Regions from separate parts of the Citrobacter sedlakii genome, predicted to be linked through region 1. Evidence: predicted binding sites of a transcription regulator. Region 1 holds the regulator's gene; each other region holds the start of a gene.
The links. The regulator sigma-54, encoded in region 1, starts transcription at its own class of promoters, with help from an activator protein. The targets are predictions, from matches to a motif close to GTTGGCACANNTTTCGCTNT.
Positions count from the first base shown of each region.

Region 1 (4,727 bases):
CAAATAGCGAGAGAGACGCGCGTAGTATTTCAGTTCGCGCTGTGTCTCTTTATCGCCGCCGTGGCCGCCGTTATAGACAATCTTGATACAGCGCCGGGCATCATCCGGATGCGCATAACATTTACGATGTCGTCCGGTGCCCAGGGGTGTCTGATCGGATAGACGAATCATGAGGGTATCCTGGAAATATTTACTGACAATAATCCAGTATGGACAACCAAAGTAAATGAAACCTAAACGAGCGGCCTTAAGGTTTTCTTAAGGTTATTCTTAGAGAAAAAAGCGCACAAAATGTACAAACGGAGAGCGTGAGAATAAAAAAACGCCGGGCGGCGTTTTCTGTGAAGATCTTAATTGCGGTCAACCGGAGACTTAGTCTTCGTCGAATCCTGAATTGAACAAGGCGATCACCGCCGCCAGCGCCTCGACTTCCTGCGGGCCTGAGGCTTCAATTTCAATCTGGCGGCCTTTCGCCGAGTCCAGCATCAGCAGCGCAATGACGCTGTTGGCTTCGGCTTCGGTGCCTTCATCGTTACGTAACAGAACTTCGGCGTCAAACCCCTGCATTAATTCGAAAAGCTTCATCGCAGGCCGGGCATGCATGCCCAGCTTGTTGGTGACTTCCACAGTTTGCTTCACGGTCATGTTTTGCGTTTTTCCAGCGTACGATGGCGCGACTGTACGTTTTTACCGCGCGAGCGGAAGTAGTCTGCCAGCTGTTCTGCAATATACACCGAACGGTGCTTCCCGCCGGTACAGCCGATGGCTACGGTCAGATAGCTACGGTTGTTGGTTTCCAGCATCGGTAACCATAGCTCAAGATAGCTGCGCGTCTGGTAAATAAAATTGTGTACTTCTGTGTGCCTGTCGAGAAAAGCGGCAACGGGTTTGTCGAGACCGGTCATGGGGCGTAGCTTCGGGTCCCAGTGCGGGTTTGGCAGAAAGCGCACGTCGAAAACATAGTCGGCATCAATCGGGATGCCGTGCTTAAAGCCAAAGGACTCAAACACCATCGTCAGCTCGCGCTCGCGTTTCCCCAGTAATCGGGTGCGTAGCATTTCCGCCAGCTCATGTACCGACATTTCTGAAGTATCGACAATCAGGTCGGCGCGGGAGCGTAGCGGCTCCAGCAGGTCGCTTTCCTGATCGATCGCGCTTTCCAGGGAGAGGTTTTTACTGGAAAGAGGATGCAGACGACGTGTATCGCTGTAACGGCGAATCAGAGTGTTGCGATCGGCGTCAAGGAACAGCAACTGCGGTGAGAACGCATCGGGCAGGTTGTTCATCGCCTGCTCGAAGATCTCCGGGGATTCAGGCATATTGCGCACGTCAATACTGACGGCTGCCGAGATCTGGCGTTCGGCAAGCGTGCGAGCCAGATCGGGCAACAGCACCACGGGAAGGTTATCCACGCAGTAAAAACCCATATCTTCCAGCGCCCGCAGGGCGACAGATTTACCTGACCCTGAACGACCGCTGACGATCATCAGTACCATGTACTGTTTCTCCTCACCACGTCAAAAGGGGAGTGTTTTACGCGCTTACTCATCATCCTGGCGACCTTCTGTGTCAGTGATGATTTGATACAGCTCTTCATCGCTTTGCGCAGCGCGAAGCCGGCGACAAATGGTTTTATCCGCCAGACGCTTGGCGACTAAAGACAGCGTGTGCAGATGCGTTTTGGTTTGATCCGCAGGCACCAGCAGGGCAAAGAGCAGATCCACCGGTTGATTATCGATCGCGTCGAAAGCAATCGGCGTTTCCAGTTGCACAAACACGCCTACGGCCCGCAGGGTATCTTCTTCCACTTTACCGTGTGGGATGGCGATGCCGTTGCCGATACCGGTACTGCCCATCTTTTCCCGCGTCAGGATCGCTTCAAAAACGATCTGTGGCGGCAAACTTAGCTGCTTTGCCGCCAGTTCACTGATAATCTCCAGCGCGCGTTTTTTGCTCTGGCAATGCACGCCGCTGCGTGTACATTCCTGGTTAAGTACACTGCTCAGTTGTAGAGTTGTATCGTTATTTATCATAATTTCACCTAAGAACCTGCCCCTTCAAGTGAGAAAACAGGTTCGGAGCGCTAACTGTACAAATGGCCCGTTGTTGTACACAACAGGCCGTCCTGCACCCGCTAACTGCCCGGACAATTAGTGTTGTTTCAGTTTATCTTTATGTTTGGTCAGCTGTCTTGCCAGCTTATCGATTAAGCCGTCAATAGCGGCATACATGTCCTGACCTTCCGCACTGGCGTGAATTTCGCCACCGTTGACGTGCAGGGTTGCATCCGAGATGTGGGTGACCTTCTCCACTTTCAACACAATGTAGACCTGATTGATTCTGTCGAAATACTGTTCGAGCTTCGCGAACTTGGTATTGACGAAGTCGCGCAGGGCTTCAGTGATCTCGACGTTGTTTCCAGTGATGTTGAGCTGCATAGTGTCTTCCTTATCGGTTGGGTCAAACCAGCTGTTTACGCTGATTCGACGGCGGAATGGATAAAGACTCTCGGTACTTCGCAACGGTGCGGCGCGCCACCATGATACCCAGTTCCGACAGCAAAGATGTTAACTTGCTGTCGCTCAGCGGTTTCGCGGGGTTTTCGGCCGCAATCAGCTTTTTCACCAGCGCGCGGATAGCCGTGGAGGACGCTTCGCCACCGCCTTCGGTGTTCACATGGCTGGAGAAAAAATACTTCAGTTCAAAAATGCCGCGCGGACTGTGCAGGTATTTCTGCGTGGTCACACGGGAAATGGTTGATTCGTGCATTTCGACGGCCTGGGCGATATCCGCCAGCACCATCGGTTTCATAAATTCTTCGCCCTGCTCAAAGAAGGCCTGCTGTTGCTCGACGATACAGCGGCTGACGCGCAGGAGCGTATCGTTACGGCTCTCCAGGCTTTTAATCAGCCATTTCGCGTCCTGCAAATTGCTGCGAATGTACTGACTGTCGGCATCGTTACGCCCGCCGCTACACATTGCCGCATAGTGCTGATTGATCTGCAGCCGGGGGATGCTGTCGCCGTTCAGTTCGACCGTCCAGCGACCATTGTGCTTACGCACCAGTACATCCGGAATGACGTATTCAGGTACACTGGTCTGGATCGACTGGCCGGGCCTGGGATCGAGCGACTGGATAAAATTGACCGCCTCTTTCAGCACGTCTTCTTTCAGGCGCGTCACGCGCATCAGGGTGCGGAAGTCATGATTCGCCAGCAGATCAAGGTGATCGCTGACGATCAGCCGGGCTTCGTCGAGAAACGGGGTGGCCTTATCAAACTGGGACAGTTGGATCAGCAGACAGTCGCGCAGATCTTTCGCCGCCACGCCAACCGGATCAAAGCGCTGGATGCGTTTCAGCACCGCTTCGACCTCATCAATGTCCACCTCCTCGTCGCCCATGCTGTCGAGAATGTCTTCCAGAGAGACGGTGAGATACCCGGTGTCATCCACGGCATCAACAATGGAAGTGGCTATCGCGCGGTCTGTATCGGAGAAGGGCGTCAGCTCCACCTGCCACATCAGGTAATCCTGAAGTGACTGGGTGGTCTCGCCCTGATAAACGGGAAGCTCATCGTCGATGTAATCTCCGCTGGTGCCGGATGGCGTACCGGCGGTATAGATCTCATCCCAACTGGCGTCGAGCGGCAGCTCTTCCGGCATCTCTTTTTGTTCGAGCGCGTCGGCGGCGTCCAGCGTTTCGCTGTCCTGCGTTTCGCGGGTTTCCACTTCATCATGAACGTCGGTTTGCTCAAGCAGCGGATTGCTTTCCAGCGCCTGTTGCAGCTCCTGCTGAAGTTCCAGCGTGGACAGCTGCAGCAGACGGATAGCCTGCTGAAGTTGCGGCGTCATCGCCAATTGTTGGCTGAGCCTGAGTTGCAAACCTTGCTTCATGTTCAGAGTCGTTTTCCCCCGCTATAACGTCGCGAACTTCTACCCTATCAGAGTCTGAAGTCTTCCCCAAGGTATACGCGCTTAACGTGTTCATCCTGGAGAATTTCCGTTGGCGTGCCGTGGGCGATCAGATGTCCCTGGCTGACGATATAGGCGCGTTCACATACTGCCAGCGTTTCACGGACGTTATGGTCGGTGATCAGAACGCCCAGGCCGCTGTCGCGCAGGTGCTCAATGATACGTTTGATGTCGATGACGGAGATCGGGTCAACGCCCGCAAACGGTTCATCAAGCAGGATAAATTTCGGGTTTGCGGCCAGCGCGCGGGCGATCTCGACACGGCGGCGTTCGCCCCCGGAAAGCGACTGTCCCATGCTGTCGCGCAGGTGCTCAATGTGAAATTCTTCCATCAGCTCGTTGGCGCGATCTTCGCGTTGCTCGCTGGTAAGATCGTCGCGAATTTGCAGTACCGCCATCAGGTTATCGAACACGCTCAGGCGGCGGAAGATCGATGCTTCCTGCGGCAGATAGCCAATACCGCGGCGCGCGCGGGCGTGCAGCGGCAGCAAACTGATGTCTTCATCATCAATGATGATGTTACCGGCGTCGCGCGGCACAATGCCGACCACCATATAGAACGTGGTGGTTTTACCCGCGCCGTTAGGCCCGAGCAGACCGACAATTTCGCCTGAGTTAACGGTCAGACTGACATCTTCCACGACGCGGCGGCCTTTGTAGGCCTTCGCCAGATTCTTTGCAGTTAATGTTGCCATAACGAATTAGTTACTCTTTTTCTGAGCCGGAGCCTGGTCTTTATTTTTGTCCTGTAGCTG
Region 1 covers NZ_CP071070.1:575,569-580,295, forward strand. The annotation lists gene yrbL (PhoP regulatory network protein YrbL) at 1-171, opposite strand, end outside; gene npr (PTS phosphocarrier protein NPr) at 373-645, opposite strand; gene rapZ (RNase adapter RapZ) at 642-1,496, opposite strand; gene ptsN (PTS IIA-like nitrogen regulatory protein PtsN) at 1,542-2,033, opposite strand; gene hpf (ribosome hibernation promoting factor) at 2,151-2,438, opposite strand; gene rpoN (RNA polymerase factor sigma-54) at 2,461-3,894, opposite strand; gene lptB (LPS export ABC transporter ATP-binding protein) at 3,942-4,667, opposite strand; gene lptA (lipopolysaccharide ABC transporter substrate-binding protein LptA) at 4,674-4,727, opposite strand, start outside.

Region 2 (4,727 bases), 450 kb from region 1:
CGAGGGTGTCGCGCGCTTCGGCTTCGTTGATGACGCTCATCGCGAAACCAACGTGCACCAGTACCCATTGACCGAGACGCGGCGCGCCGTTTTCGTCATGGCTGCCGACCAGCGTCAGGTCGACGTCGCGCTGGATGCCGCAGACGTCGACTTTGGCCTGGTTACCGTCAATGGCGCGGATTTGGCCGGGAACGCCTATGCACATCGCTGTGCCTCCAGCCAGTTGAGCCATTTCTCCATCCCTTCGCCGCTGGTGGCGGAAATGAGGATGATCTCGATGTCCGGGTTGACTTCCCGGGCGCTGGCCATGCATTTCTCTACGTCAAAATTGAGGTACGGTAGCAGATCGACTTTGTTAAGCAGCATTAACGAGGCGGCGGCAAACATATGCGGGTATTTCAGCGGCTTGTCTTCACCTTCGGTAACGGAAAGCACCGCGACCTTGTGGCGTTCGCCGAGATCGAAGCTGGCCGGACAGACAAGGTTGCCGACGTTTTCGATAAACAGGATGCCGTTATCGTCAAGCGGTAAGCGTGGCGCGGCGTCGGCAATCATCTGTGCGTCGAGATGGCAGCCTTTGCCAGTGTTGACCTGAATCGCTGGCGTGCCGGTCGCGCGAATGCGCGCGGCATCGTTGACCGTTTGCTGGTCGCCCTCAATGACCGCGCACGGAACCCGGTCTTTCAGCTTCATCAGCGTTTCGGTGAGCAGGGTGGTTTTACCGGAACCAGGGCTGGAGACGAGGTTGAGCACCAGGTGTTGACGGGCGGCGAAGCGGGCGCGGTTGCGCTCGGCCAGACGGTTATTTTTATCCAGCACGTCGATTTCTACTTCCAGCATGCGGCGCTGGCTCATGCCCGGCGCGTGGGTGCCGGCTTCACCGTGTCCGTAATGCAGATCGCCTTCTTCGCTCTGGCTTGGGGTGAAGGCAGACGTTTTAATACCGGTAATATTCAGCGCCGGGCGGGCTGCCGGGGCAAAAGGCGCGCTACGAAACGCCGAATGCGGGTTATGCTCATCACCCTCTATATAAAGGTTGCCTTCAGCGCAACCGCACGTTGTACACATTGCTCACTCCTGGTCTCTTTCTTGTTACAGGCTTTCTGCCGGATAAGGCGCAACCGCCGCCCGGCTTAATCTTCTGTTCCATCAATTTCAATTCGCCGAATCTGTAATCCGTCGTCTGCCACGATGCGTAGCGTATCGCTGTTGCATTGCGGACAATGGCGTACGCGGTGGGTCAGTAACGTGACGTATTCCTGACAGCACTCGCACCAGCATTCGGCTTCTTGCTGTTCGAGGTGCAGTTTACAACCTTCCGCAACAGTGCCACGGCATACCAGATCAAAACAAAAGGAGAGAGCGCTGCTTTCAACGCAAGAAAATGCGCCAATTTTGAGCCAGACCCCAGTTATGCGTTTTGCGCCATGCGCAGCGGCCTGCTGTTCGATCAATTCCAGCGCCCGCTGGCAAAGGGTGATTTCGTGCATGTTGCCTCCCGATGTGATGGCCAGGGTTAAGCAATAAGCGTGCCAGCATGATTATTGTTAAGGCTCGCTGATGACGACGATGACGAAATGACATGTCATTCGCGCGACGAAAGCGAAGGGTGAATTTTAAAAATTATTAAAAACAAAGAGTTAAAAAGTGGCATGGAATATGCTTATGGCTGGCTATCTCAGTTAAACGGGTAACCTGTCATGACTATTTGGGAAATAAGCGAAAAAGCCGACTACATCGCGCAGCGGCATCGTCGCCTACAGGACCAGTGGCATATTTACTGCAATTCGCTGGTCCAGGGGATCACCCTGTCAAAAGCGCGGCTGCATCATGCGATGAGTTGCGCGCCGGATAAAGACCTGTGCTTCGTCCTGTTCGAACACTTTCGCATCTACGTGACGATGGCGGAGGGCTTTAACAGCCACACCATTGAATACTACGTCGAAACGAAAGACGGTGAAGATAAACAGTTGATTGCGCAAGCCCAGCTCAGCATTGAAGGCAGTGTGGACGGTCGGATCAGCAACCGCGACCGCGAGCAGGTGCTGGAACACTATCTCGACAAAATCGCCAGCGTTTATGACCGTCTGTATGCCGCCGTCGAGAGCGGTTCGCCGATCAATCTGAGCCAACTGGCGGCGGGTGAAAGCCCGGCAGCGTAAGACCGGGACACGACCCGTTTGACATCGTGACGTCGCCGTACGTGTCGTCACGGGAATTTTTAGGGACAGATGTGTCGATAAGTGTCGAAAGTGACATTTCATCGCCATCTTTTCGTCAAAAATGACTATCACCTGAGGAATGCCTGGTGAATCGTTTTGTAATTGCTGACTCCACGCTCTGTATCGGCTGCCACACCTGTGAAGCCGCCTGTTCAGAGACGCATCGCCAGCACGGCCTGCAGTCTATGCCGCGCCTGAAAGTGATGCTTAACGAAAAAGAATCTGCGCCGCAGCTGTGCCACCATTGTGAAGACGCGCCCTGCGCCACCGTGTGTCCGGTTAACGCCATTAACCGGGTGGATGGCGCCGTACAGCTTAATGAAAGCCTGTGCGTCAGCTGCAAACTGTGCGGCATCGCCTGCCCGTTTGGCGCCATTGAATTTTCCGGCAGCCGACCGCTGCACATTCCGGCGAACGCGAATACACCAAAAGCGCCGCCCGCGCCACCCGCGCCGGCTCGCGTCAGCACGCTGCTGGACTGGGTGCCTGGCGTACGGGCTATCGCGGTGAAGTGCGATCTGTGCAGCTTCGACGAACAAGGCCCGGCCTGCGTGCGGATGTGTCCGACCAAAGCCCTGCATCTGGTAAATAACATGGATATCGCCCGCGCCAGCAAACGTAAGCGTGAGCTGACCTTTAACACCGATTTCGGCGATCTCACCTTGTTTCAGCAGGCTCAGAGTGGGGATGCAAAATGAGCGCAATTTCATTAGTCACCAGCGGCGTGGCCTGGTTCGCCGCCGCCGCGGTTCTGGCATTTCTGTTTTCGTTTCATAAAGCGCTGAGCGGCTGGATCGCCGGGGTTGGCGGTGCGGTCGGCAGCCTGTGTGCGGCTGGCGCGGGTTTTACGGTGCTCATCAGCGCAACTGCCGTCAGCGGCCTTATGCCGGCGATCGGTCATAGCGTACAAATCACCCCGCTGAATGCGATCTGGCTGATCACCCTCGGACTGTGCGGACTGTTCGTCAGCCTCTATAACATCGACTGGCATCGTCACCCGCAGGTTAACGCTAACGGCCTGTTGGTGAACCTGCTGATGGCGGCGGCAGTTTGCGCGGTGGTGGCCAGTAACCTCGGCACACTGGTGGTGATGGCGGAAATTATGGCGCTGTGCGCTGTGTTCCTGACCGGATGCACTAAAGAGGGCAAGCTGTGGTTTGCGCTGGGGCGTCTCGGTACGCTGCTGCTGGCGATCGCCTGCTGGCTGGTGTGGCAGCGCTACGGCACGCTGGAACTGCGTCTGCTGGGCGTGCGCACCCAGACGCTACCGCTGGGCTCGGATATCTGGCTGCTTGGCGTCATCGGCTTTGGCCTGCTGGCAGGGATTATTCCGCTGCACGGCTGGGTGCCGCAGGCGCACGCAAACGCCAGCGCGCCAGCCGCGGCGCTGTTCTCTGGCGTGGTCATGAAGGTCGGACTGCTGGGCATCCTGTCGCTGTCGCTGATTGGCGGCAACGCGCCGCTGTGGTGGGGCGTTACGCTGCTGGTGCTTGGGATGATCACTGCTTTTGTCGGTGGTCTGTATGCGCTGATGGAACATAACATCCAGCGTCTGCTGGCTTACCACACGCTGGAAAACATCGGCATTATCCTGCTCGGTCTCGGCGCGGGCATCACCGGCATTGCACTGAATCAACCGGCGTTAATCGCGCTGGGGCTGACCGGCGGGCTGTATCACCTGGTGAACCACAGCCTGTTTAAAAGCGTACTGTTTTTGGGGGCTGGCAGCATCTGGTTCCGTACCGGTCACCGCGACATTGAAAAGCTGGGCGGCATCGGTAAGCGTATGCCAGTCATTTCTGTCGCGATGCTGGTGGGGTTGATGGCGATGGCCGCGCTGCCGCCGCTGAACGGCTTCGCAGGCGAGTGGGTGATCTATCAATCGTTCTTCAAACTGGGTAACAGCGGGGCCTTTGTGGGTCGCCTGCTGGGGCCGCTGCTGGCGGTTGGCCTGGCGATTACCGGCGCGCTGGCGGTGATGTGTATGGCGAAAGTGTTTGGCGTCGCCTTCCTTGGCGCACCGCGCACTAAAGAAGCGGAAAACGCCTGCTGTGCGCCGATCCTGATGGGCGTAAGCGTGGTGGCGCTGGCGATTTGCTGCGTGCTGGGCGGCGTCGCCGCGCCGTGGCTGCTGCCGATGATCGCCACAGCCGTTCCGCTACCGCTGGAAACGGCGAACACCACGGTTTCACAACCCATGATCGCACTGCTGCTGATCGCCTGTCCGCTGCTGCCGTTCATCATCATGGCAATGTTTAAGGGCAACCGCCTGCCGTCACGTTCGCGCGGTGCGGCGTGGGTCTGCGGTTACGATCATGAGCAGTCGATGGTCATTACCGCGCACGGCTTTGCCATGCCGGTGAAGGAGGCTTTCGCGCCCGTCCTCAAACTGCGCAAATGGCTGAATCCGGTTTCGCTGGTGCCGGGCTGGCAGAACGCGGCGGCGCCGTTGCTGTTCCGTCGCCTGGCGCTGATTGAACTGGCGGTACTGGTGGTGATTGTGGT
Region 2 covers NZ_CP071070.1:1,028,921-1,033,647, forward strand. The annotation lists gene hypC (hydrogenase 3 maturation protein HypC) at 1-205, opposite strand, end outside; gene hypB (hydrogenase nickel incorporation protein HypB) at 196-1,068, opposite strand; gene hypA (hydrogenase maturation nickel metallochaperone HypA) at 1,134-1,490, opposite strand; gene hycA (formate hydrogenlyase regulator HycA) at 1,701-2,162, shown strand; gene hycB (formate hydrogenlyase subunit HycB) at 2,309-2,920, shown strand; gene hycC (formate hydrogenlyase subunit 3) at 2,917-4,727, shown strand, end outside.
Region 2: hypA (hydrogenase maturation nickel metallochaperone HypA) is a predicted target of sigma-54. The motif match lies at 1,518-1,537, and genes of this name have one in related genera.

Region 3 (4,727 bases), 2.2 Mb from region 1:
AACAACGACGCGCTCAGGCTGATAACAAAGTAGACGGCGCCAGCAAACAGGATCATTTCAACCTGCGTGCCGTCACGCTCGCCAATCGTGGACGCGGTGCGGAAGAAGTCCGCAAGGCTTAAAACGTAAACAAGGGAGGTGTCCTGGAACAGGACGATGCCCTGCGTGAGCAGCAGCGGTACCATCGCGCGAAACGCCTGCGGCAGAATGATGAGCTTCATCGACTGCCAGTGGGTCATCCCCAGCGCCAGCGCAGCGCTTGACTGCCCGCGGGAAATACTCTGGATACCGGCGCGGATAATCTCGGAGTAATACGCCGCTTCGAACATCGAAAAAGCCACCATCGCCGAGATCAGACGGATATCGGTTTTCGGCGACAGGCCCAGCACATCCTGCAGTAGCCCCGGCACAATCAGGTAGAACCACAGCAGTACCATCACCAGCGGGATGGAGCGGAAAACGTTAACGTAGGCTTTGGCAAACCAGGCGATCGGCGCAAAGCTTGAGAGGCGCATTACCGCGAGCAGCGTGCCCCAGACAATCCCCACGACCACTGCTGTCAGGGTGATTTTCAGCGTAATCAGCAGGCCGTCCAGCAGATACGGCAGGGAAGGGACAATGGAACTCCAGTCAAATTCGTACATTATTTGCCTCCCATATTGCCAGGCAGGCGGACTTTCCGTTCCACCAGGTTCATCACCAGCATGATGAAGGCATTAATTAATACGTATGCCAGGGTAATGGCGGTAAAGGATTCCCAGGCGTGGGCGGAGTAATCGAGCAGCTTGCCCGCCTGCGCCGCCATATCGACCAGACCGATGGTGGAGGCGATGGCCGAGTTTTTCACCAGGTTCATCATCTCTGAGGTCATCGGCGGTACGATCACCCGGTAAGCGTTAGGCAGCAGCACGTAACGATACGCCTGCGGCAGCGTCAGTCCCATGGCCAGCGCCGCATTCTTTTGCCCGCGCGGCAGCGACTGAATTGCCGCGCGTACCTGCTCACAAACGCGGGCGGCGGTAAACAGCCCCAGACAGATCATTGACGACAGGAAGAACTGAATGTTGGGATCCAGTTCTGCCTTAAACCACATGCCGAGATCTTCCGGCAGCAGTTCCGGCACGACCAGATACCAGGTAAAGAACTGCACGATCAGCGGAACGTTACGGAACAGTTCCACGTAAAGCGTGCCGATACCGGAAAGAAAACGGTTCGGCACAGTGCGAAGAATGCCGAATAACGAGCCGACGAGAAAAGCAATGATCCAGGCGGTGATGGATAACGCCACGGTGACCTGAAAGCCACTCCAGAGCCAGCCGAGATAGGTGGTGTTGCCGAAGGGGGCTTCCTGTAAAAAAATACCCCAGTTCCAGTCTATTGACATACATCTACTCCGAAAAAAAAGGGTAGCAGCGCTACCCTCGAAGATTGTTGATCAGCGTGTTTCGGTTTTCAGGCCTGATGGGGAACGACCATCAGGCGTATAGTCTGTCCGTGCTGACCAGCAATCGAGAGGGCAAGGAGATCTCGCCCTATTTCATTGTTGTTAGTTAAGTGCTTTGTCGTTTGGCTCTTTGAACAGGGCCTTCATTTCGTCAGAGAGTTCGAAATTCATGTTCAGGTTTTTGGGCGGGATAGGGTTTTTAAACCATTTATCAAACCATTTTGCCGCTTCGCCAGAGGTTTGCGCCTGGGCGATGGTCTCATCCATCAATTTTTTGAAATCCGGATCGTTTTTACGCAGCATGCAGCCGTAAGCTTCTTCGGACTGCGCTTTGCCGACGATTTCCCAGTTGTCCGGTTTTTTCGCCTTCGCGCGTTCGCCCGCCAGCAGGGCATCATCCATCATGAACGCGACTGCGCGACCGCTTTCCAGCGTGCGGAAGGAGTCACCGTGGTCTTTGGCGCTGATGATGCGCATATTCATTTTTTGCTCGTCGTTCAGCTTGTGCAGCAGAATCTCCGAGGTGGTACCGGAAGTCACCACCACCGCTTTGCCCTTCAGATCCGGGAAGTCTTTAATGTCGCCGCCTTTTTTCGCCAGCAAGCGGGTACCGACGACAAAGATGGTGTTAGAGAATGCGGCCTGCTTCTGGCGCTCAACGTTGTTGGTGGTAGAGCCGCACTCAAAATCGAAAGTGCCGTTTTGCAGCAGCGGAATACGGTTCTGGGAGGTAATCGGAATCAGCTTCACCTGCAGGTCAGGCTTATTCAGCTTCTTCTTCACCGCTTCAACGATGGCGTTGGAGTAGTCCTGAGAATAACCCACCACTTTCTGCTGATTGTCATAATACGAGAACGGTACGGATGACTCACGGTGACCCACGACAATGACGCCGTTTTTGGCGATCTTGTCCAGCGTGCTGCCCGCAGCAGGCGCGGCGTCTTCCGCGTGCGCCACACCGGCAGACAGCCCCATAACCAGCATTGCTGTGGCTAGCTTACGTAATTGCATATCCAACTCCTTTATCGTCTGCGCCATCGGCGCATTGATACCCATTGTGATGTTGTTATCGTCTGCAACTTGCGCGTGCAGTGTTGTACCTGTTTGTTAACATTTAGTTTGGCTGAATGTAAAGATATTGCTGCGTTATTGTTTATTTTTGCGAAGTGCGCCGCACCATCCGGAGGCAAAAATCTTTCATTGCACTGTTTCGGTGCTACCGATGAACCGCGTTGGTGCGTCCCGGTTGCACGTTGGGCTTAAAACAGGTTTGCCTTGTATTACAAAGCAATAGACGTGCCAGAATGGAATAGCAGGAGAAAGGAAACGCCGGAGACGGGCCAGGGCCGCCATCCGGCGAGATTACGAGGCAGGATTACTTCCGGCGTTGACGCAAGCTCATTAGCAGTGCGCCAAAACCAAACAGGGCGGTTATCGCCCACAGCGGCCAGTTGCCGGTACGGGCATACGGCGTTAAGCCTGTGGTCGGCGTCACGGTGGTGGTCAGCACCTGACGCGTAAACTGAGGGATCATCGCCTGGACATCGCCCTGCGGGCCAATTACCGCGGTTATCCCGTTGTTGGTGCTACGCAGCAGCGGTCTTGCCAGCTCCAGCGAACGCATCCGCGCCATCTGGAAGTGCTGCCACGGGCCAATCGACTTGCCGAACCATGCGTCGTTAGAGATGGTCAGCAGGTAGTCGGTGTCCGGACGGAAGTTATCCCGCACCTGTTCGCCCAGAATGATCTCGTAGCAAATGGCCGCCGTCAGGGCGAAGCCATGGGCGTGCAGCTGCGGCTGGACATACGGACCGCGGCTGAATGAGGACATCGGCAGATCAAAAAAGGGCGCTAACGGACGCAGGATCGACTCCAGCGGCACAAACTCGCCAAACGGCACGAGATGGTTTTTGTTGTAGCGATTGCCTGAGTCGTAGCTGTAAGGATTGTCTTTACCCAGCGTAATAATCGTGTTGTAGGTGTCGTAACGGTTCTGCTTGTTCAGGCGCGCGTCAACGATGCCGGTAATGAGCGTACTGTTTTTTGAACGTAACAAATCGTCCATCATGCCGAGAAAGCGCTGCTGGTTAATTTCCAGATCCGGAATTGCGGATTCCGGCCAGATGATCAGCTGCGATTTCCCCATCAGCGGTTGGGTGGCATCAAGGTAGATTTTCAGCGTATTGATCAGTTGGCTTTCGTCCCACTTCAGCGACTGCGGGATATCCCCCTGCACCAGAGAAACCTGGGTCGCCCTTTCGGGTTCCGGCGTATACCACTGGATGTATCGCAGCGGGAAAGGCAGCGCAAACAGTACCGCCGCCACCGCCAGCGGACGCCAGTTTCGGCTGACGAGGGCCAGCACCAGCAGGCCGCTCGTCATCATCAGCATAAAATTGATCGCCTCGACGCCCATTACCGGCGCCAGCCCCTTCAGCGGGCCGTCAATCTGGCTGTAGCCAAACTGCAGCCACGGGAAGCCGGTCAGAACCCAGCCGCGCAGGAACTCGGTGATTTGCCAGACCACTGGTGCGGCAATCGCCACGCGCAGCCAGCGGGTTTCCGGCCACAGGCGCGCCAGGATCCCGGCAAACAGGCCGGTATACAAAGAAAGGTAAGCGGCGAGCAGCACCACGAGAAAGACGTTGACCGGACCAGGCATCCCGCCAAACTGCGCGATGCTGACGTACACCCAGTTGATACCGGTGCCGAACAACCCCAGCCCCCAGAAGTAGCCGACAGCGGCGGACTGGAGCGGACGTCGGTTTAAGGTTAACGCCTGCAGGCCCATAAGCGAAATTATCGCCGCGGGCCAGATGTCATACGGAGAAAATGCCAGCGTCCCGCTGGCCCCGAATAATAACGCCAGCAGCAGGCGAATGCGCTGGCGTTCAAGTAAAGAGGCAAATGCCATTGAGTTCTTCTTCCCGTTCGGTTTTATTCGTCCAGTTTTGGCTGGGGGGAGTCATCCGGAATTCTGACATGAACCTGAATAATACGGCGGCTGTCGGCCATGGCCACTTTGAACTGGTAACCATCAATGTCAATGGTTTCACCGCGGGCGGGCAGGTGACCAAACGCCTGCATCACCAGGCCGCCGATGGTATCGACCTCTTCATCGCTAAAGTGGGTGCCGAAAGCTTCATTAAAATCTTCAATCGGCGCGAGCGCGCGGACGGTCCAGGTGTGGCGGCTGAGTTGGCGGAAGTCGATATCGTCTTCTTCGTCATACTCGTCTTCGATTTCACCCACGATCAGTTCAAGGATGTCTTCAATGGTCACC
Region 3 covers NZ_CP071070.1:3,165,534-3,170,260, reverse strand. The annotation lists gene gltK (glutamate/aspartate ABC transporter permease GltK) at 1-644, opposite strand, end outside; gene gltJ (glutamate/aspartate ABC transporter permease GltJ) at 644-1,384, opposite strand; gene JY391_RS15110 (amino acid ABC transporter substrate-binding protein) at 1,547-2,455, opposite strand; gene lnt (apolipoprotein N-acyltransferase) at 2,820-4,358, opposite strand; gene corC (CNNM family magnesium/cobalt transport protein CorC) at 4,382-4,727, opposite strand, start outside.
Region 3: JY391_RS15110 (amino acid ABC transporter substrate-binding protein) is a predicted target of sigma-54. The motif match lies at 2,729-2,748, and genes of this name have one in related genera.